2 regions of the Xenorhabdus doucetiae genome follow, and region 2 is predicted to be linked to the other one. Evidence: predicted binding sites of a transcription regulator. Region 2 holds the regulator's gene; the other holds the start of a gene.
The links. Region 2 encodes sigma-54, which starts transcription at its own class of promoters, with help from an activator protein. Its sites were predicted from a motif close to GTTGGCACANNTTTCGCTNT; they were not measured.

Region 1 (10,992 bases), 340 kb from region 2:
ATCACCGGCGCTTCAAAACCGGGCACCAGACGCTTATACGAGTTGGTCGTTGGGTTAGTAAAGGCATTCAATGCACGGGCATGTTTAATGATACCGCCGATATAGTAAAGCGCCATTTCGGACAGGCCACCGTATTTGTCACCCGCAAACAGGTTAGTGCCATTTTTGGACAGTGACATATGGCAGTGCATACCTGAACCGTTATCACCCACCAGCGGTTTTGGCATAAACGTCGCGGTCTTGCCAAATTTATGGGCAACGTTATGCACCACATACTTATAAATCTGGGTCTCATCCGCTTTTTTGGTCATGGTATTAAAGCGGGTGGCGACTTCGTTTTGCCCGGCCGTGGCGACTTCATGGTGATGGGCTTCAACGACCAACCCCATTTTTTCCATTGTCAGGCACATGGCTGAACGCAGGTCTTGCGAAGAATCCACCGGCGGAACCGGGAAATAGCCGCCTTTAATACCGGGACGATGGCCTTTGTTACCGCCTTCATAGCGCGTACCGCTGTTCCATGCAGCTTCGGTATCATCGATATGATAATAAGAACCAGAGATGGAACTGCCAAACCGGATATCATCGAACAGGAAGAATTCGGGTTCTGGCCCAAATAACACGGTATCAGCCAGATCGCTGGCACGCAGGAAATCTTCTGCACGTTTCGCAATGGAGCGAGGGTCGCGGCTATAACCCTGCATGGTGCCGGGTTCAAGGACATCGCAACGCAGGATCAGGGTAGCATCATGAAAGAAGGGGTCGATCATCGCGGTGCTTGGATCGGGCATCAGCACCATATCGGATTCATTGATTCCTTTCCAGCCACCGATAGACGAACCGTCAAACATTTTGCCATCTTCAAAGAAGTCTTCATCAACTTGGTGGGCAGGGATGGTGATATGTTGTTCTTTACCTTTGGTGTCAGTAAAACGTAAGTCAATAAACTTCACCTGATGTTCTTCAATCATGGACAACACATGTTCAACGGACATACTGGCCTCTCCTGGAAAAATTAAGGGCGATTATCGATCTCTTAGGGTCAATCTTTATGAAATCGCGATTGTTTGGGTAAATGCGAAAAGCGTGCCAGTTTTTTAAAAGTGTTTAATATCAATGTTTGGAGAGACCGGAGACAAAAAATGAATCAGGGAAAAGCACAGTTTTAAATCGATTTGCACCGAATTTGGGAGTGACAACAACTCAAGTGCACCATAATAGTGCACTTGAGGGCTGCCAATGATTATTGGTAGCCAAAATTATTCGTAATAACTAATGTTGCCATCAAGATACTGTTGTACAGAGCTGCTATTTCCGCCTCCGGCATAATCTCCCCAAGTAATGACTTTATTATCTTGTGTCAGAGCAGCAAATGCTTTCCCGGTCGCGTAGATAGCTCTTACATTTTTAAGCTGATTCTGCACTGCGGAAGAGTCACCGCCATATTCAAGTGATCCCCAAGTGGTGACAGTACCATCTTTGTGCAATGCGGCGGAGGCTTTTGCTGAACATGTCACTTGAACGACATTTTCTAATCCATCTATAACGACCATGCTGACTTGGAGTACGGAGTTGATTTCTCCGACAGTACCATCCATCAATCTTGACTCAAGAGTCGTTCTATTACCTGATATATCTGAAACAGATGAGTATGGAGACCCCTCTGCAAGGAAGGCGCTTTCAAAAATCGATAGAGTTATATCAGAGGGGTTGCGGTAACCGATGCCTGTACGAGGCGTCCTGTAATCCCATCCTATGGCAGGGACAATTTGTGCGATCTGAGCTACTCCGTCTACGTATTGCGGTTGGCCAACTATTGTTGAGGGTAGCCAGGGCCAATAATTTGTCGTTCCATCTTGCTTTATAATGATAAAAGTGTCTAAGACAGGGATAATGCCACGGAGATTTCTGTAGGATTCATCTTCTTGTCTCTCCATCCAACCCACCATGTTATTATGCCTGGTTGCTTGGGCTGGTCTGCTAACTATCAAGGATGACATCGCAGTTTCAGTATTAAAGGCAAGGACAGCAATATCATTTCCGAGAAGGAGAGTCTTCTCAGGGGGGCCTAATCTGGGAACAATATAGGGGCCAAAAGGCAATGCACCACCGGGTATCCAAGGGTTTCCCCAGGTACAGCCAGTTCCATCAGACCTTAGCGCGATAAAACAGGTGTTTCCCGCCGCAATATCAACGTAATCCGCGCCAGGGCAATAAGATGCGTAAATCGTATCATTTTCTGGTACTCCCCAAAGTGACAGGCTTCCATTATTTTTCAGGGCCAGGTAGCCGTATCCAGAGGCGAAAACTTTTTTTACGTCATTATCAACATGACCAGAATTTGCCGGATTCATATTTCCCCAAGTGACAAGGCTATTGTCATTGAGCAATGCCGCAAAACTAGAGGAAAAACTTTCCGGGGCACAAAACGGGGGTTGCCAATCATATAAGTGTGGTTTTATGTAGACAGAATCAGATGTTCCGCCATTACCAAAGATATTAAGGGGTTGAATTACGCGATGATATTTTTTATCAAGAGAGTAAACGGATATTTTGATACTTGGTGAAGTATCATAAAAAGTCGAGCTTTGAATAACACCAAAATTACCATTGGTATATTGCCAACTGATATCGACTTTGGGCGGTTCCATATATTCCCACAAGACTTCAACGGGTTCCAAGGTTTCCTTATCCAAGGCAACCAGGCACTGCGGCCCGTAGAGAGCGTTAGCCGTACTATAAAGTGTGGTGCGTGCCCCCATGACGATAAAGGCGCAGTCATCTGTGGGCGGTATGACGGGGGGTTTAGTTGATGCTTGGTCAACAACGGTGATATTAATCTTAGGGGAGTATAATAGGTTACCGTAGGTTTCCTCTATATAATAAACAGAATATTGCCCGACGGGGATTTTGTTTTTTGGAATGTTAATCGTGAAATAAGATGAATTTAAATCACTGCCTTTAACAACATAGGGGTCAATCTTAATTTGATTGAAATAAATAGTGAGTTCATCATTGATAGAGACATTAGGATAGGTATCGATTTCAACAACAATATAATCACCATTCAATTTTTCCAAATCTAACGTATTGTTAGTGGATTGTGGGAGCCTTGGGCTGGATAATTTATTATTTATATTAGACATATTTTCCTCTCTAATTATTATGTTCTTCGTCACAATCATCTGCACCATTCGCAGAAGTCACTATTCTTCCCGTCCAAGTACTAGAAGAAGAGCCAGCAGCTTGATAACTAAATTGAATAAGACCAGCATGACAATTTTGATATTCGTGGCATCCTGAAACATAATGTTTAGGTATTTCTATGGTAAGAATTGCGGTCTGACCATCGCCATTAGGGTCAGGTTTATCAGGCATCTTTTTACTAAGCACCTGGTTGACATGTCTGGGGTTTGATTTGATAAGCAAAGTGAGTTTCACTTGACTACCTAATGGAGGTTTTGTTTTATCAGTAACATCATTCGTTCCTGTAATTTGAACAAATAGTGCGGCATCATTAGCATTATTCTTATGCTGAGATATTGCCGGGCAATTAACAATATTATTTGGATCTATGTTTTCACAATTATCAGGGTCAGCTTCTTGTATAATATTATTGGGTGAGTTTGTTCCAAAGCTAGAATAAACCACGCATTTATCATAATACGTCGGTTTAGGCCAGGATTCTCCCGTGTATGTCAATTTTAGTGAATTTGAATATAACGTTTCTCCACTTGAGAGAAAAACCAAATAGGAAAACTCAGAGGCCACGCCTATTTGAAACATATTATAAGGCAAAGATATGCTTGAATAATTACCAAGCTCATTTAATCCTACAAGAATATGATCGTATATTGTGGTCTTTCCATCAATACAGAATTTAATAATATCCCCAACTTGTGCATCAGGATAAAGAGGCACATTAACCAGAAAATTGGTTTGATTATGAGTGGTTAATTCTCCTCCATTTTCAAACCCATCAATCGCGGGGGCAGGGAGATAATTACCTGAACTTACGGGTTTATTGTTGACAATATGCAGTGGGCTATCCGCTATTACCTCGCTTGTTATGCCAAAGACTTGCGTGTATAACTCAAGAGTGACTGGTTGCATCTCTTTAGCATAAACATAAAAAATTAAATTACCAGATTGATTTGAAGATAATAAAACTCCCTCCCTGTATTGATATTTTTCGATATCAATTTTAGTGCTGTTATCATTTCCATATAAATCTATTTTTTCTATATCGTTAGGCGATGATGCAGAGATAAAAACAAAAAGGCGGGGTATGGGATTACTATGTTGATCTTTAATTCTCGCCATAACGCGAGTTCTGGATTCGCCATTGTTTCCATCAGGGGGTAAATTAGGTTGGCTAGGAACATCTAAATAAGATTTGTCATAATAAAGCCTTAACGAATCATTATTTAATGTCCTTGCCGTATACTCGACACTTTGTGGGGGAAAATTGATATTACCTGAGATGGAAAAACCAAATCTGACATAATCCCCATCGGTCATATTTGATGACATTTCCAAATAAAGGATGAATAATTCAGGGGATTCATCAGAATGGGTTGTGTCTAGTAATGTGACATTATGAGTATTGTCCAGATAGACAGTGGTATCAGGTGATATTTTATCATTAGATTTTAAAGTAACATGAAGTACTAATCTTTGCCCAATGATAACACTAGAACCCGAAGGAATAGAGACCTCAATTTGGTTGCTCATTATATTACCTCAATCAGAATATATATACCCTATAAACTTCAAGTTGCAACTCGCAAGGCGAAAGCAGTTTATGATCTCCCCGCAGCGCGAGGAGATAACAAATTCATCTTGAAGTGTGAAGAGTATAAGTCAATTTAACTTCACTCAATATCTGGGGTGTCTATATATCCTTCCCATATATTGCCATATGTGACACCATTATCAGAATCTTTCCCTATTTGATAATCAAAATAAATATCCCCGCCTCTGTTTGGATAAGATAAACAATGGGTTAAAAGATGATGAGGTATATTAAATATCACTTTAGCCGTATTATCACTGCTGTCGGGAACAAAAGGCATGGTTTTTTCAAAGGTATGAGTCACGGTTCTTGACTTGGAGTTAATATATAAATTTAAATATATAGTTGATCCCAGCGGTACTTTTCCTTTACCTGCTGCATCTTTTTCGCCTGTAATTTGGACAAATAACCCCGCATTATCTGGAGGGTTATTCCGATAATTAGATATTTCAGTACTGTTAACATAATTCCATTGTTCTAAAATATTTTCATCAGAAACGCCTACGCTGTTGTAGACTATACACGTATCATATGCTCTATCAACGTCAGTCCAGGGCTTATTGTATGGGTTTCCGTGATAAATTAAATCCATCACTTGGGATGCAGCCATATACCCTGATCGGATGATGGAATAAGAAAATCTTGAAAGCTCATTCTTATTAAAGATACAGTAAGGTAAATCAATAGCAGTTAAGTCATCTTCGTTTTCAATTTGAATGGAAATTTTGGTATAAATATCATTGACAAAGAATAAGATATGATCCCCAGGTTTAAAGTCTGCATATTTTACTATTCCTATTGTAAACTTACTTTTTCCATTCGATTTTAGATCTTCGCCGTGAAAATTAAATATTTCAGGCTCTGTTAATTCTTTAGGGGTACTCTCTAATGCGTGATTAGCACAATATATCGTATATTTTGCATTAATTTTATCGGTAGAGCCTATGACTTGAGCGGTCAGATTGATGATTAATGATTCTGCCATAATAGGGTAGATATAAAACTTGATGTTGCCATCTTGATCGGTCGTGACATCAAATCCATTACTTCCCTTTTCAATAATAATTTCTTTATTATCAGCATCATAAATTTTTGCTTTTTGTAAGTTATCTATTAAATCATCTGATATATGTACTTTAAGATCAGGTAGCGGCGTCCCACTGACATTTCGTACCTTGGATGTTACTGTGGCGTACTGTACTTTTTTCTGTCCACCTGATTGATCAGGGAATTCCAGAAATGGGTTATCAATATCCAATTCCAGTGTCCTAATATCGATGTCTTCTTTTTTCAAATAAGAGTTCATAAAATTTTCCTTGTGAAAATGCAAATAATTTGATTCAAGATTATATGTTATAAATCAATTTCATCATCCCCAATGGGGATACCTATTCTAACCGTATCTATCTCTGCCTCCCAAACATGACCATAACCAATTTCATCACTATTCTTTGATGTAAAACTATAATCAAATTTAATATCACCGGAATCGATATCAACAAGATCATCATAGTTAATATTGAACTGCAAAATGCCATTTCCGGGCATGATATCTTTCATTGATTGAATCGGCGGGTTTTTATTATGAGAGCGAATATAGATATTCAATGTGACTTCGGCACCTAAAGGCACTTTGGTATTATTATTCCCGGTATTACCCGAAATCTCGACAATTAAGCCAGTGATATTGGCAGGAGGGTATGAACGGATATAATCATAATTAATCATGCTATCTGCGGGTATAATGGTTTTGGCACTGGTCATAACAATGCTGGCATCATATTTTCTGGTCACATTTGGATCGGGTTCATAGATAACTCCTCCCTTGTAAGTTAAACGTAACACGTCAGATGGGATCATTTCTCCTGCATGTTGTCTAATGACGACATAAGAAAATCGCGATAATTCGTTTTCTTTGAAGATACTATAAGGTAATTTAATGAAATAACTGCCTAGTTGTTTTGGGTTTTTAAGTGTTTTATAAATTCCTGTAAAATTAATATTGACAAAGAATAGAATATTATCACCAATTTCTGGATTGATATAGGGGTTTATTCTGACGGAAAATAGAGGCGAACCATCTGAGATTAAATTGCCCCGATTAAAGCCTAAAATTCTGGGTTGTTGTAACGGAGATTCAACCGCGAATGGATCACTGTTAACAACGTAATAAGTATCGTTGGCAACGGTTTGATGAGTTACTCCTATGATCTGAGCGTATAGATTAAGAATAAGTGATAATCCCTCAATGGGATAAATATAAAATATAATCCCCCCATCCTTGTCTGAAAGTAATGTAAACCCATCATTGCCTGATGGCATTTTTGTGTCTATTTTTTGTGTATCCTTGTTCGTATCAAGATAGATATTAACTTTTTCAAAGGTGCCATTTGTATCATTAGTGATAAAGACCGGCACCCCCGACAATGCTTTTCCGTCTAAATCTTTGATGGTGGTAGAGACTTTTGTTTGTATGCCGTTAGGCGGATTATTATCTGCTACCGGCATCGTTTGAAAAGGGTGTTCTACATTAAAAGCCAGTGATTTTGGATCAATGCTTCTTGCTAAGTACTGTACCTTTTTGGAAAAAACCTGCTGAGGATTATTGGTATCAGTTGCTTGTATTGTAAAGGTTATTGGCGTATTTTCAGTGATTTGATCTGATACTTTAAGCGCTATAGTGGCACTGTATTGATTATTTCCGCCATCAGAAGTTGCGAGCATAGTGATAGGATTTTTTGGGACATTAATATGCGTGGCAGAGTTAAAGGAAAGAATTATATTGCCAATTGCTGTCGTATCTAACGCTAAAGTGACAGTCAACTCAAACCGTTGACCTATTATCAAGTCAGAATTATCGGGTACTGAAATACTCAATGCACTATTCATCTCATTACCTTGTTTTATTATTATGGTATGTATTTATTATCTCCCCGCAGCACGGGGAGATAATAAGCGGCTGTCGTCTTGCAACTTGAAGTTTATAGGTTCTATTTATCAGAATTAAATTAGTCCACTATATTATTGATATTAGTTATCATCACTCCCAATGGGAACCCCGAGTCGTACCGTATCAATTCTACCCTCCCAAATTTTGCCATAACCATTAATGGACTCACCATGCGGGCCGGTATTTGATGTAAATTGATAATCGAATTCAATACTACCGGCTGCGCCATTATCGTATGCATCGATATCAATAAGATCATGGTAGTCAATATTAAATAGTAAAGAACCACTTGCAGGCATCGGTTGTGATAGGGATTTACTCGGTGGATTTTTGTTATAAGAACGTATATACATATTTAATGTGACCATAGCACCGATTGGGACTTTATTTTTTTCCTGACCGGTGGCATCACCCAAAATTTCGATAAATAATCCCCTTTTCCCTTGACTATTTGGATAACTTTTTATTGCATCATAATTAATGACACTATTCTGAGGCAGGGTCGTTTTTACACTAGTCATAACGGTGCAGGTATCATAATCTCTTTGCATGTACGGCACAGGCTTATATATTACACCGCCCTTATAAGTTAAAGGCAATTCCTCAGAGGGTAAAATACTGCCATCATAGGCACTAATAACAACATAAGAAAAAGTGGATGGTTGATTTTCTTTGCCATTAAATATGCTATAAGGCAGGCTAATGGTATAGGAATTTAATTGTTTTTTATTTTTAAGGGTTATTTGTTGATTAGTATATTGTCCGTTGACATAAAATAATATATTGTCACCAGCCGTTGCGTTAAGATATTTTTCTATCTCTACCAGAAAGGTGAAGGAACCATCCGAGACAAAATCACCTTGCAAAAATCCCAAAATTTTGGGTAATCTCAAAGGATACATTATCTTATTTGGATTAGGATCAATAATATAACAGGTGGTATTAGCATGAGTTTGGTAAGTGGATCCCGTTATTTGGGAATATAAGTTAATTGCGAGTGATAATCCTTTAATTGGATAAAGATAGAATGTAATTATTCCGCTGCTATCTGAAAGTAAGGTAAATCCATCACTTCCTGATGGCAGTGTGGTATTTATTTTTTGAGCGCTTGCGGTATTGCTATCATAAATATTAACTTGTGAGAAATCACCATCATGGTCACTTGTTATAAACACAGGAACACCGGATAATGTAGCACCACTGAGGCTTTTAATGGTTGTCGATATTTGAGTATGTGAACCCTTCGGCGGACTATTCTCTGCCTTCGGTGTATCTTGAATAGGCTTGTTGATTGTGAGGACCAATGATGCCGGATCGATAATATACCAATCGCCATTGAAGATGCTTGATTTCTTATCCAAACCCGATCATGCTTGCAATCATGAAAATTCATCTGACACCAGAACAAAAACGTGCCCTCGAATTGATGCATGATACCACTCGTGATAGTCGAGTCTGTGATCGCATCAAGGCCGTGCTTTTGGCGTCAGAGGGCTGGACAGCTCAGATGATTGCTCAGGCCTTACGTATTCATGAAACTACGGTAAGCCGTCACCTAAAAGATTTCATCGCGCAGGAAAAACTCACCCCCGAAAATGGCGGTTCTGAAAGCCATCTCTCTGCCAAACAAACCGCCGATCTGGTTGATTATTTGACGGCAAATTTGCTGCATACGACCGCTCAAATTGTGGATTATGTACGAGCTCGTTGGCAGGTGTCTTTCAGCGTGGGAGGCATGACGAAATGGCTTCACCGACAAGGTTTCAGCTACAAAAAGCCAAAGGGCGTTCCTCATAAATTCGATGCGGATAAGCAGCAACAATTTATTGATGACTACCAGTCTCTGAAAGACCGGGCAGGTCAGAATGAACCTATCCTATTTATTGATGCGGTGCATCCTTCGCAGTCCACAAAGCTCAGCTATGGTTGGATGAAAGCGGGGAAAAATCAGGTAAAAGTGGTCGAAACCACCGGCAGTCGTACCCGTCTCAATCTTCTGGGCGCCCTCAATTTACAACGAATTGAAGACACCGTGATCCGTGAATACCCGAGTATCAATGCCGAAAATTCGCGTATTTTTTCGGCGCTATTAGAGAAACTTACCCACTTCTCTAAAAAATTCATATTATTCTGGATGGGGCGGGTTACCACCGGGCAGAATTGGTGAAAGAGGTGGCATATGTCCTTAATATTGAACTGCATTACCTACCGCCTTACAGCCCAAACCTCAATCCAATAGAGCGATTGTGGAAGTATATGAATGAGCAAGTACGTAACAATGTTTATTTTCCGGATGCGAAGACATTCCGTGAAACCCTTCGTCACTTTTTTCATGTCACTTTGCCAGAAAAAGCGAAAGAACTCACGACTAGACTGACTGACAACTTTCAGATTTTAAAACCTGCATCTTCAAGTTAGATTGGTATAGCCCACTAAGTTTTGTTAGAGTTGATTGTTAATAACAAGTTTAGTCAATAAAAATACTATGGTTAAGATATATTATTGTTACGGTGTTTAAGTATAGTTACAAACCAATAAGCCTTTACTGTCAATGTCTGTATCAATTGTGTTTGTAGCAACATCATAGATATTAAAAACAGGTTTTTTATCTTGATCAATTCCTACCTGAACTTTAATTTTGGCTTCATTCTCTTGTATTACTTTGGCGTCATTAAATAATCCCCACTTAAAAAGATTATTAAATTCACCTGTGACCGTCGTTGGGCCATAAGAACTTTTAAGATCTTCTATGGTAATGTCAGGCAAACCCACACTACCATCAGTATTAGTTATACAACTTTGGCCATCGTTAGTAGAATGATATTTGTGATCTGAGTCTGATTGCTTAATATATCTTTGAATATGTAATGGATATTCGTATAAAAATAGTCTGCCGTCTGACTTTTTAATATTGGCGACTATCGTTACTGTTCCTTTTGCTCTTATGGCTATGGGGGCTTTAGTTTCATCATGAGCAGGGTCAAAAAAATTAAGATAGTCAGATTTTTTATCCTTATAGGTATAAGATGTTTCGTTTTGATCAAACGGCTTGCCTTCTGATTTTGGATCTCTTAATTCAGCGTATAGACTGGGGAAATAATTATATGGGCCGGGTTCAGAAAAGGATTTATAAACACTTTTATCAAATTGATTGTAGACATACAGCACTGCTGGTTGAGAAACAGCAGCAAAAGTCACTGAATTATCCTGATTTGTCTTCTGAATCTCATTCCCTCCCTTTTGAGTC
Region 2 (10,992 bases):
GTACGTAAACGCCCCTTGATGATAAGTTTTTTATTAATATATTTCACATGGTTAACTTATTGAAAGCTAACATTTATTGTATATTTAATACTATTTATAAATAGTCAGTATGATTAACTAAGTTAATGGTTTCAGCCGATTGTTTTTAGGGTTGGAGAAGGATTTACAGGCAGGATATATGAAGGTTTTTTTATCTTTTGTCAGTTTTAATGACTTGTTTTTTGATATTGCCAAAATCTGTTATCGCCAAAAAATGTGAGTTAGCGATTGAAACAGAGATGAAGAAAATGGGAAGTAGTGCGGGGGGTTTTTAGGCAGTGAAATTGTCAGTGGTATATTTGAGATCTATTGGGTATATGCGCGATTATTCCTCATCAAACCCGGCGTTGAAAAGTTTGATAATCGCGGCCAGCGCTTGCTGTTCATCCGGCCCGCTGACCTCAACATCAATATGGCTGCCTTGTTCGGAATCCAGCATTAACATGGCTATAACGCTACGGGCTTCGGCCTGTAAGTGACTGCTGTTACGCAGAATCACTTCTGATTGAAACTGTTGTACCAGATCATAGAGTTTCATCGCAGGCCGGGCGTGCATGCCGAGCCGGTTTTTAATTTCAAGTCGTTGCTTGACTGTCATGGCTTGCGCGATTCATCTTATTTGCGTTTTTCCAGTGTGCGGTGACGCGACTGCACGTTTTTGCCACGGGAACGGAAATAATCGGCCAGTTGTTCTGCCACATAAACGGAACGGTGTTTACCGCCGGTGCAACCAATCGCGACAGTCAGATAGCTGCGATTGTTGGTTTCCAGCATGGGGAGCCAAAGTTCAAGGTAGCTACGGGTCTGGTAAATAAAATTATGTACCTCAGTATGACGATCCAAAAACGCGGCCACCGGGCGATCCAAACCGGTCATGGGGCGCAGTTTCGGGTCCCAGTGCGGGTTTGGCAGGAATCGCACATCGAAAACGTAGTCTGCATCAATCGGAATGCCATGTTTGAAACCAAAGGATTCGAACACCATAGTCAATTCCCTTTCCCGTTTGCCCAATAAGCGCGTCCTGAGCATTTCTGCCAGTTCATGAACGGACATTTCAGAGGTATCAATGATCAAATCAGCACGTGAGCGCAGCGGTTCGAGCAAATCGCTCTCTTGGTCAATGGCGCTTTCCAGTGACAAGTTTTTGCTGGATAGCGGGTGTAAACGGCGCGTGTCGCTGTAGCGACGGATCAGGGTATTACGATCCGCATCAAGAAACAGTAATTGTGGCGAAAAACTGTCCGGCAACCGTGTCAGCGCTTCTTCAAAAATTTCTGGCGACTCCGGCATATTTCTGACATCAATGCTAACCGCCGCCGAAATATCACGATCGGCCAGTGTGTTTGCCAATTCTGGCAACAACACCACGGGTAGGTTATCCACGCAGTAGAAGCCCATGTCTTCCAGCGCACGCAGGGCAACGGATTTCCCAGAACCTGAACGACCACTGACTATCATCAGCACCATGAGGTGACTCCCCCTAAATGTTTATAATTATAATCGCTATTTATTCAGTAATGATTTTATACAGTTCCTCATCACTCTGCGCGGAACGCAGACGACGGCAGAGATTTTTATCTGCAAGGCGCTTTGCAATCAATGATAGTGAGTGTAAATGGGTTTGACACTGGTCTGATGGCACCAATAAAGCAAACAGCAAGTCAACAGGTTGATTATCGATAGCATCAAAGGTAATGGGGTGTTCCAGATGCAAAAAGACCCCAACGGCATTGTCCGAACACTCTTTATCCAATTTGCCGTGAGGAATGGCAACCCCGTTGCCAATGCCGGTTGTGCCGACTTTTTCGCGGGAAAGAATCGCTTCGAATACGGTGTTTTCCGGCACTCCGAGCTGTTTTGATGCCAGCTCACTGATAATCTCTAAGGCGCGCTTTTTGCTCGAACAAGGGACGTTGTTGCGTGTACATTCGGGTGAAAGCACCGAGCTTAGTGGTAAATCTGTTTCGTTGTTCATTTCTTTATTCACTTAGGGCCTTGTTATACCAGATGCCTGATAAGGCATCTGGTATGGATTCACTGCGCTAAAACGAATCTATAGCGCGTAGTCGGTGCTATAGAAAGTGTTATAGAGAGAACAGTGATCATTTTATGACGGCCCCGTTGCCTGAAAGCGATTAATGTTGTCTCAATTTACTTTTGTGTTTGGTCAATTGACGCGCCAGCTTATCGACGAGTGCATCAATTGCCGCATACATGTCTTCATGTTCTGAGGTTGCATGCAACTCACCTCCATTAACATACACCGTGGCTTCAGCGATTCTTTGCACTTTTTCCACTCGGAGAATGACCTGGATGAGGTTAATTTTATCGAAATATTGATCCAATTTGCCGCATTTGGTGTTCACGACGTTGCGAAGTGCATCTGTGATTTCAATATTGTGACCTGTAACATTGAGTTGCATAGTGTTTTCCTTCTCTGTGTGGTTCAAACCAGTTTTTTACGTTGGTTTGAAGGCGGGATGGATAACGACTCTCTATATTTTGCGACAGTCCGGCGAGCCACTTGAATACCTTGTTCAGCAAGTATGCTGGTCAATTTACTGTCACTCAGTGGCTTGGCCGGGTTTTCTGCCGCGACCAGTTTTTTCACCAGCGCACGTATGGCGGTAGAAGAGGCTTCACCTCCGCTATCCGTATTGACGTGGCTGGAGAAAAAATATTTAAGTTCAACGATCCCGCGTGGACTATACAGATACTTCTGGGTTGTCACACGGGAAATGGTGGACTCATGCATGTCAACCTGATAGGCGATATCAGCCAGTACCAGTGGTTTCATGTGTTCCTCACCATGCTCAAAAAAATCTTGTTGCCGTTCAACAATGCAGCTTGCAACTTTCAACAGTGTTTCATTGCGGCTTTCGAGGCTTTTGATCAGCCACTTGGCCTCTTGTAAATTATTGCGTATGAACAAACTGTCACTTTCATTGTTGGCTCGTTGCCCCAGTGCTGCGTAGTGTTGGTTGATGCGCAGGCGGGGGATGCTATCGGTATTTAGCCTGACTTGCCAGTTTGCATTTTCTTTCTGTACCAATACATCGGGAATAACATACTCGGATTCACCGGTATTGACTATCAAACCCGGCTTTGGCTCCAGTGACTGAATGATATCAATAGCCCCTTTCAACGCACTCTCTTTTAATTTGCTCTGACGTAATAAATGACGGAAGTCCCGGTTACCCAGTCGTTCAAGGTATTTGCTGACAATCAGTCTGGCATCATTCAGGTGAGGTGTTTCCGGTGGCAGCATGGAGAGCTGGATAAGCAAGCATTCACGTAAGTCACGGGCGGCAACCCCAATCGGATCGAAATGTTGTATCCGCTTGAGAACGGTTTCAACCTCTGCCGACGTCAGCTCATCATCACCCATGCTGGCAAGGATCTCTTCAATGGAAAGGGTCAGGTAGCCGGTATCATCAATGGCATCAATGATTGACGTGGCAATGGCCGCGTCCGTTTCAGTAAATGGCGTTAATCCTGCCTGCCACATCAGGTAATCTTGCAGTGTTTGGGTGGTTTCTCCCTGATAGACGGGGAAATCCTCCCCGCTATAATCACTGCCGGTGCCTGAAGGCGTGCCAGCGGTGTAAATTTCATCCCAACTGGTATCCAGTGGCAGCTCTTCAGGCATCTCCCGCTGTTCAAGCGCTTCCCGGCTATCCATGACTTCCGTTTCGCCATCAGGCGCCTGATTCTCCACTTCCTGATGCAGATCATCTTGTTCAAGCAGCGGATTAGTTTCCAAAGCCTGCTGAATCTCCTGTTGAAGCTCAAGCGTAGAGAGCTGCAACAAACGGATGGCTTGCTGGAGTTGTGGCGTCATCGTCAATTGTTGACTGAGCCTGAGTTGCAAACTTTGCTTCATAGCGTTACCACTTTCTCCTTAATCTCGCCTGAATGGTTCCTTGAATCGCGCCTGATAGCAGGATAACCGTTAAAGACGGAAACCTTCGCCCAAATAGACGCGTTTGACTTGCTCGTTATTCAGGATGTCATCCGGAGTACCGTGAGCAATCAAATGACCTTGGCTAACGATATAGGCTCGTTCGCAGACATCCAGTGTTTCACGGACATTGTGGTCAGTAATCAGGACACCCAAACCGTAATCCCGCAGGTGTTGGATGATCTTTTTAATATCCAGTACGGAAATGGGGTCAACGCCGGCAAAAGGTTCATCCAACAGGATGAATTTGGGGTTGGCAGCCAGAGCACGGGCTATCTCCACCCGACGGCGTTCACCACCGGAAAGGGATTGCCCAAGGTTATCACGCAGGTGAGAGATGTGAAATTCTTCCATCAACTCTTCTGCCCGTGCTTTTCGCTGCTCTTGGGTCAAGTCCTTGCGGATCTCCAGTACTGCCATCAAATTGTCGAAGACACTTAAGCGCCGGAAGATAGAGGCTTCCTGAGGCAAGTAACCTATCCCACGGCGTGCACGCTCATGCAGGGGCAGCAGACTGATATCTTCTTCATCAATGGTGATCGCGCCGGCATCACGTGGAACAATGCCGACGACCATATAGAAAGTGGTGGTTTTACCTGCTCCATTGGGGCCAAGTAAGCCAACGATCTCCCCGGACTTCACGTTTAGGCTGACATTCTCAACGACCTTGCGGCCTTTATAGGCTTTCGCCAGATTTTCTGCATTTAGTATTGCCATCAGTCGTTATTTACCCTTTTTCTGAGCATCAGCGCCGTGAACACCTGAGCCTTTTTCCTGTAGCTGGGCAGGTAACAGGACGGTGGTGACATGTTTACCTTTATCACTAAAGGCTTCCATCTGTTGTGTTGGGACGAGATAAGTGATCTTATCGCCCTTGATATTACTGTCTAGCTGTTCAAGATAGGCATCACCGGTTAGCGTGACCAGCTCTTTGTCCATCTCATAGCGCATTTTTGCAGCATGGCCGGTGAGGGGTTTGCCATCATCTTGCAATTGATAAAACGTGGCCGGATTACCGTAAGCCTCGATAACGGTCTTGTTGGCATCCCCCTCAGGGCGGGTCACCACGACTTTGTCTGCACGAATGTCAATAGAGCCTTGTTTTACGATCACATTATCCGTAAAGGTGGCAATGTTTCCCGTTAAATCCAAAGATTGTCTTGCTGAGTCGATGGTAATGGGCTTTTTGGTATCCTCTTTCAAGGCCAGTACAGGCAGGCTGACGGCAAAAAGTGTACTGGCAATAACGGTATTACGGATTAGGTTGTTCATGTGGAATCTCATATTGAGTGGTCACCTTTTCAATCAATTCAGCAGTTTTATTTCGCAGATTGCCGCGCATTTTCATGCCAACAGATTTTAATCCGACACCGATAAGCGTCACGCGGTCATCGGATGCGACATCTTGTGTGGTGAGATTAACGGTCGCATTGTCTGTTGTGATCCGCTGCAATTGTGACGCATCGGTCAAGCTATCCACTTGGACATCCCCATACAGGTAAAGCATCTGATCATGGGTCAGTTTGGCTTTGTTGGCGCGTACTGTCCATGTCGCTATCGGGGTTCCGGGGGCACCATTCGGGTCAAATGTGGTCAATACGGGGTTAGTAAACCAGGTCAGTTTGGTTTCTGTATAGTTTTTAACATCATCAGCGACCAGTTTATAAGTCAGTTTTCCTGCCGGATCATAGACAAAAGTCACGGCTTCCTGTGTTTGATAAGTCGGATAACCATCATCCACAATCGCTGATGAAGTATCATCATTGACATTCGATAAATTCCAGCCAATCAGCGCAAGCGCGATCAGTGCCAGTATTGTGATCAGCCAGGATTGAATTTTACTCATTCTTTTTTCAGTTTTAATTTATATGGATAACCCTTTGGCACCTTCGAGCTTATTTTGCGCGAAGAGCACCAAATCACACAGTTCCCTGACTGCACCACGACCGCCGGCAATCTGAGTCACATAATCTGCTTTTGGCAACAGTAATGGATGGGCATCAGCAACGGCAACCGATAACCCCACTTGTGCCATGACAGGCCAGTCAATAAGATCGTCACCTATATAAGCGACGTGTTCTGGTTGCAACGCTAGTTTATCCAACAGTTCCTTATACGCCAAAACCTTATCGTTTTGTCCTTGGTAAAGATGTGTAATACCCAGAGTTTCTGCCCGATTTTCCAGCAGTTTTGCTTTGCGGCCGGTAATAATGGCAACCTCAATACCTGAGGTGATTAAACAACGGATGCCATAACCATCACGAACGTTAAAGGCTTTCAGTTCTTCGCCTTCATTGCCCATATAGATAAGCCCGTCAGACATCACGCCATCAACATCACAAATCAGCAGACGGATTTGACGGGCTTTTTCGATAATTGCTTTATTGACTGGACCATAACAGGTGTCCAGATACTCTTTTTGACTCATTAAGACATTCTCTTAAGATTAATATCATGCTTATTTATATCAGTTTACTTGCCTTACACGACGCCGGCCTGCAAAAGATCGTGCATGTGGAGCACACCCAGTAATTTGTCACCTTCTGTGACCAGTAGTGAGGTGATGTGGCGCAATTGCATCAGGTTCAAGGCATCAACCGCCAGTGCATTGGGTTTGATACGGATGCCACCGGCAGTCATGACATCAGAGATGTTTGCATGGTTTAAATCGATACCCATATCAAAAACACGGCGCAAATCACCATCGGTAAAAATACCGCGGATCTGCATGTCATCATCACAGATCACTGTCATGCCCAATTTTTTGCGGGTGATTTCCACCAACGCTTCGCGCAGCGTCGCGGTGTGGGGAACATGGGGAATGTCATCACCGATGGTCATTAAATCGCTGGCCAGTAGCAGAAGTTTGCGTCCCAATGCCCCTCCGGGATGGGAAAGCGCGAAATCTTCGGCAGTAAAGCCACGAGCTTGCAAAAGCGCAACGGCCAAGGCATCTCCCATGACAAGTGTTGCGGTGGTGCTGGTGGTGGGTGCCAATCCCAATGGGCAGGCTTCTTGTGGGACTTTGATGCACAAGTGGATATCTGCGGCTTTACCCATGTTGCTGTCGCGATTATTTGTCATGCAGATGAGTGGGACGTTCTGTCGCTTGAGAACGGGAATTAACGCCAGAATTTCATTTGATTCACCGGAATTGGAAATCGCCAGCACGATGTCTTTGGCCGTTACCATGCCGAGATCGCCATGACTGGCTTCGCCGGGATGAACAAAGAAAGAAGGTGTGCCGGTACTGGCAAATGTTGCCGCGATTTTTCGCCCAATGTGACCGGATTTGCCCATCCCCATCACAATGACTTTTCCTTCACAGGCAAACATTAATTCACAGGCTTGGCTGAAATCGTCATTAATATATTGCTCCAGGCCGGCCAGCCCTTCGAGTTCACTCTGTAATACTTCCTTACCTGCTTGCTGAAAATCGATCTTAGGCATGTTGACTTCCCACTCTTTTCCCATTCAATCGGCAATTACTCAGTACCGTAATAATTAGAAACAAAAAGTACGATAAAATACGCGATAAAACAGCCCAGTAACAAGATGCCGTTCAATCGGTTCAATCGATGCTTTCTTCCCAGACAAAAGACTGTGAATAGTACACTCGCCGCCATCATGACCCAAAAATCCCGCGAAAATGCGTCAGGTGAAAAGACGCTGGGGGAAAGGATGGCGGGAACCCCCAAGACAAGGGTCACATTGAATACATTCGAGCCAACGATATTGCCCATTGCCATGTCGTTCTCGCCTTTTATGGCGGCGGCAATGGTGGTGGCAAGCTCAGGCAAGCTGGTTCCCACGGCAAGAATTGTCAGGCCAATCACCAGTTCACTGACACCATAAATACGTGCAATCACGGTTGCATTGTCAATCACCATACGGGTGGAAATGGGGAGAATCATTAACCCCAAAACAACCCAAAGCAGTGCAATTCCTTTGTTGCCTTCGACAGGCAATTCTGAATTTCGTTCTTGGGTATAACTATCAACACGACTATTTTGGGAGAAAGTCGTCATCTTTATCATCAGTGAGATGAAAAAGAGGGCGGAAAGCACCAAAAGAATACCATCCAACCGGCTCAGGTATCCATTGGACAGTAAATACCCTGCAAATGCGGTGATCGCCAACATCAGGGGCACTTCTTGCCGCAGAATTTCTGATTTTACCCTGATTGGCCTGATAAACGCTGCAGCCCCCGTAATGAGCAGCAGATTAGTAATATTGGAACCAATGGCATTGCCCACGGCCATGTCCGGCTGCCCGTCTAAAATTGCGGTGACAGACACCATCAGTTCTGGCAACGAGGTTCCGATTCCCATAATGACCAAGCCGACAATAAAAGGGGGGATTTTCATGGTGCGGGCAAAAACCGCCGCACCATAAACTAATCTATCGGAACCATACACCAGTAAAATCAACCCGGTAATGAGCAGTACAATAGTCAGAAACATGGCGTGTCCCTTAAATCAGTTTTATTCCGAGCATAATGCTAATAATGGTTGATTTTTAAACATGGAACGTTTATTCAGCTAGACTTATACATTCTGACGATCAAGCGATAAAAAGTAAAATTTGTCACAACTTCGCTAACGCAAATTAGGCAATTTTTTGTAGTATGCATTATTAATTATTTAAATACAGTCATGAAGACAGTTCTATTAACGGTTAGGGGCTTCTAATAATGAGTCAACAAACAGCAAATCTTATTGAGATCTGCGGTATGTATTTCACCCGAGGCCAACGCCCGATTTTTGCTGATATTAATCTGACTGTTCCGAAAGGAAAAATTACCGCCATCATGGGACCTTCTGGTATCGGGAAAACCACCTTGCTGCGCTTGATTGGAGGGCAAATTCGTCCGGAACGCGGTGAGATTTGGTTTGATGGCGATAATATTCCGGCATTGTCCCGCCCACGCCTTTATGCTGCCCGCAAGAAAATGAGCATGTTATTTCAGTCAGGTGCTTTGTTTACCGACCTGAATGTCTTTGACAATGTGGCTTTTCCCCTGCGTGAGCATACCCAACTGCCTGAAGCGTTGATTCACACCACGGTGATGATGAAGCTGGAAGCGGTGGGATTGCGTGGTGCTGCGCACTTGATGCCATCGGAACTCTCTGGCGGCATGGCAAGGCGAGCGGCATTAGCCAGGGCGATTGCTCTCGATCCCGATTTAATCATGTTTGATGAACCTTTTGTCGGCCAGGACCCCATCACGATGGGCGTTTTGGTGAAGCTGATTGATGAGCTGAATCATGCGTTGGGAGTGACGTGTGTCGTCGTTTCCCACGATGTACCGGAAGTCCTGAGCATTGCCGATTATGCTTATATTGTGGCCGAACGGAAAGTGATCGCCGAAGGTACGCCAGATCAGTTGAGAACGAATCAGGATCAGCGGGTACGGCAATTTCTTGATGGGATTGCTGACGGGCCTGTGCCTTTCCGTTTCCCGGCCGGGGATTACAAAACTGAGTTATTAGGATGATGGAATGTTGATGTTAACACGGGCATTAGCGGCAATGGGCCGGCGCACGATTGAGGTGACGGCTTCATTCGGTCGTGCGGGCTTTATGCTGTTCAATGCCATCATTGGTAAACCTGAACCTGCCAAACAATGGACGCTATTGCGCCAGCAACTTTATAGCGTCGGTGTTCAATCACTGTTGATCATTGTGGTTTCAGGGCTGTTTATTGGCATGGTGTTGGCCTTGCAAGGCTATCTGGTTTTGACCACATTTAGTGCGGAAGGTAGCCTCGGTATGATGGTGGCGTTATCCTTGCTGCGTGAGTTGGGGCCAGTGGTAACCGCACTTTTGTTTGCGGGGCGGGCGGGATCAGCGCTGACCGCAGAAATTGGTTTGATGAAAGCCACTGAACAGATTTCCAGTCTGGAAATGATGGCGGTTGACCCGCTGCGCCGGGTCGTTGCTCCCCGCTTCTGGGCGGGGTTTATCAGTATGCCTTTGCTCTCTCTGATCTTTGTTGCTGTGGGGATTTTGGGCGGTGCCATGGTCGGTGTTGATTGGAAAGGTATTGATGGTGGCTTTTTCTGGTCGTCGATGCAAGCCGCGGTGGAATGGCAAAAAGATTTGCTCAACTGTTTTCTCAAGAGTGTGGTTTTTGCGATTACGGTAACGTGGATTGCACTGTTCAATGGTTATGACGCTATCCCAACATCGGAAGGGATCAGCAGGGCGACGACGCGCACAGTAGTTCATGCGTCGTTGGCGGTATTGGGTTTGGATTTTGTGCTGACAGCACTGATGTTCGGGAACTAAGTCGATGCAAAGCAAGAAAAATGAAATTTGGGTTGGGGCTTTTGTCTTGATTGCGCTGGCAGCAATCATTTTTTTATGCCTCAAAGTGGCAAATATCCAATCTTTCGGCAGTCAGCCAACGTATCGTGTCTATGCTGCATTTGACAATATCGGTGGACTGAAAGTCCGTTCACCGGTGAAAGTCGGCGGAGTAGTGATTGGCCGTGTGGAGAAAATCTGGCTGGATCACAAAACCTATACGCCACAAGTTGAATTAGATATTTTCACGCAGTACGACAATATTCCCAATACCAGTTCGCTCTCTATCCGAACGTCAGGGTTGTTGGGAGAGCAATATATTGCGCTCAATATCGGGTTTGATGACCCTGATTTAGGAACGGCTATGTTGAAAGATGGCGATCGTGTTGAAGACACCAAGCCCGCGATGGTACTTGAAGACTTGATTGGCCAGTTCTTGTATAAAAGTAGTAGCGTAAACAGTAGCGGAACTCAGGAAAAATCCGCTCTGGCACCTGAACAAACACACTAACCGGCAATCCACTGCTTAGGAGAAATAATACTTATGTTCAAGCGATTACTTATGATTGCGTTGCTGGTGGTTGCGCCATTGGCCAGCGCGACAGATCAAACCAATCCTTACGCATTGATGAAAGATGCAGCAGAAAAAACATTTACCCATTTGAAGGATGAGCAGTCGCAGAT

Region 1: a site for sigma-54 is predicted at 1,075-1,094, ahead of glnA (glutamate--ammonia ligase). Genes of this name have one in related genera too.

The regions. Positions count from the first base shown of each region.
Region 1 covers NZ_FO704550.1:4,051,163-4,062,154, reverse strand. The annotation lists gene glnA (glutamate--ammonia ligase) at 1-995, opposite strand, end outside; gene XDD1_RS17700 (RCC1 domain-containing protein) at 1,260-3,146, opposite strand; gene XDD1_RS17695 (hypothetical protein) at 3,157-4,734, opposite strand; gene XDD1_RS17690 (hypothetical protein) at 4,875-6,101, opposite strand; gene XDD1_RS18545 (hypothetical protein) at 6,149-7,684, opposite strand; gene XDD1_RS17680 (hypothetical protein) at 7,826-9,106, opposite strand; partial or broken gene XDD1_RS17675 (IS630 family transposase) at 9,127-10,163, shown strand; gene XDD1_RS18540 (inverse autotransporter beta domain-containing protein) at 10,260-10,992, opposite strand, start outside.
Region 2 covers NZ_FO704550.1:3,713,496-3,724,487, reverse strand. The annotation lists gene npr (PTS phosphocarrier protein NPr) at 365-637, opposite strand; gene rapZ (RNase adapter RapZ) at 655-1,506, opposite strand; gene ptsN (PTS IIA-like nitrogen regulatory protein PtsN) at 1,547-2,014, opposite strand; gene hpf (ribosome hibernation promoting factor) at 2,175-2,462, opposite strand; gene rpoN (RNA polymerase factor sigma-54) at 2,486-3,922, opposite strand; gene lptB (LPS export ABC transporter ATP-binding protein) at 3,992-4,717, opposite strand; gene lptA (lipopolysaccharide ABC transporter substrate-binding protein LptA) at 4,724-5,272, opposite strand; gene lptC (LPS export ABC transporter periplasmic protein LptC) at 5,253-5,846, opposite strand; gene kdsC (3-deoxy-manno-octulosonate-8-phosphatase KdsC) at 5,865-6,428, opposite strand; gene kdsD (arabinose-5-phosphate isomerase KdsD) at 6,482-7,450, opposite strand; gene XDD1_RS16285 (calcium/sodium antiporter) at 7,486-8,463, opposite strand; gene mlaF (phospholipid ABC transporter ATP-binding protein MlaF) at 8,694-9,497, shown strand; gene mlaE (lipid asymmetry maintenance ABC transporter permease subunit MlaE) at 9,508-10,290, shown strand; gene mlaD (outer membrane lipid asymmetry maintenance protein MlaD) at 10,295-10,819, shown strand; gene mlaC (phospholipid-binding protein MlaC) at 10,853-10,992, shown strand, end outside.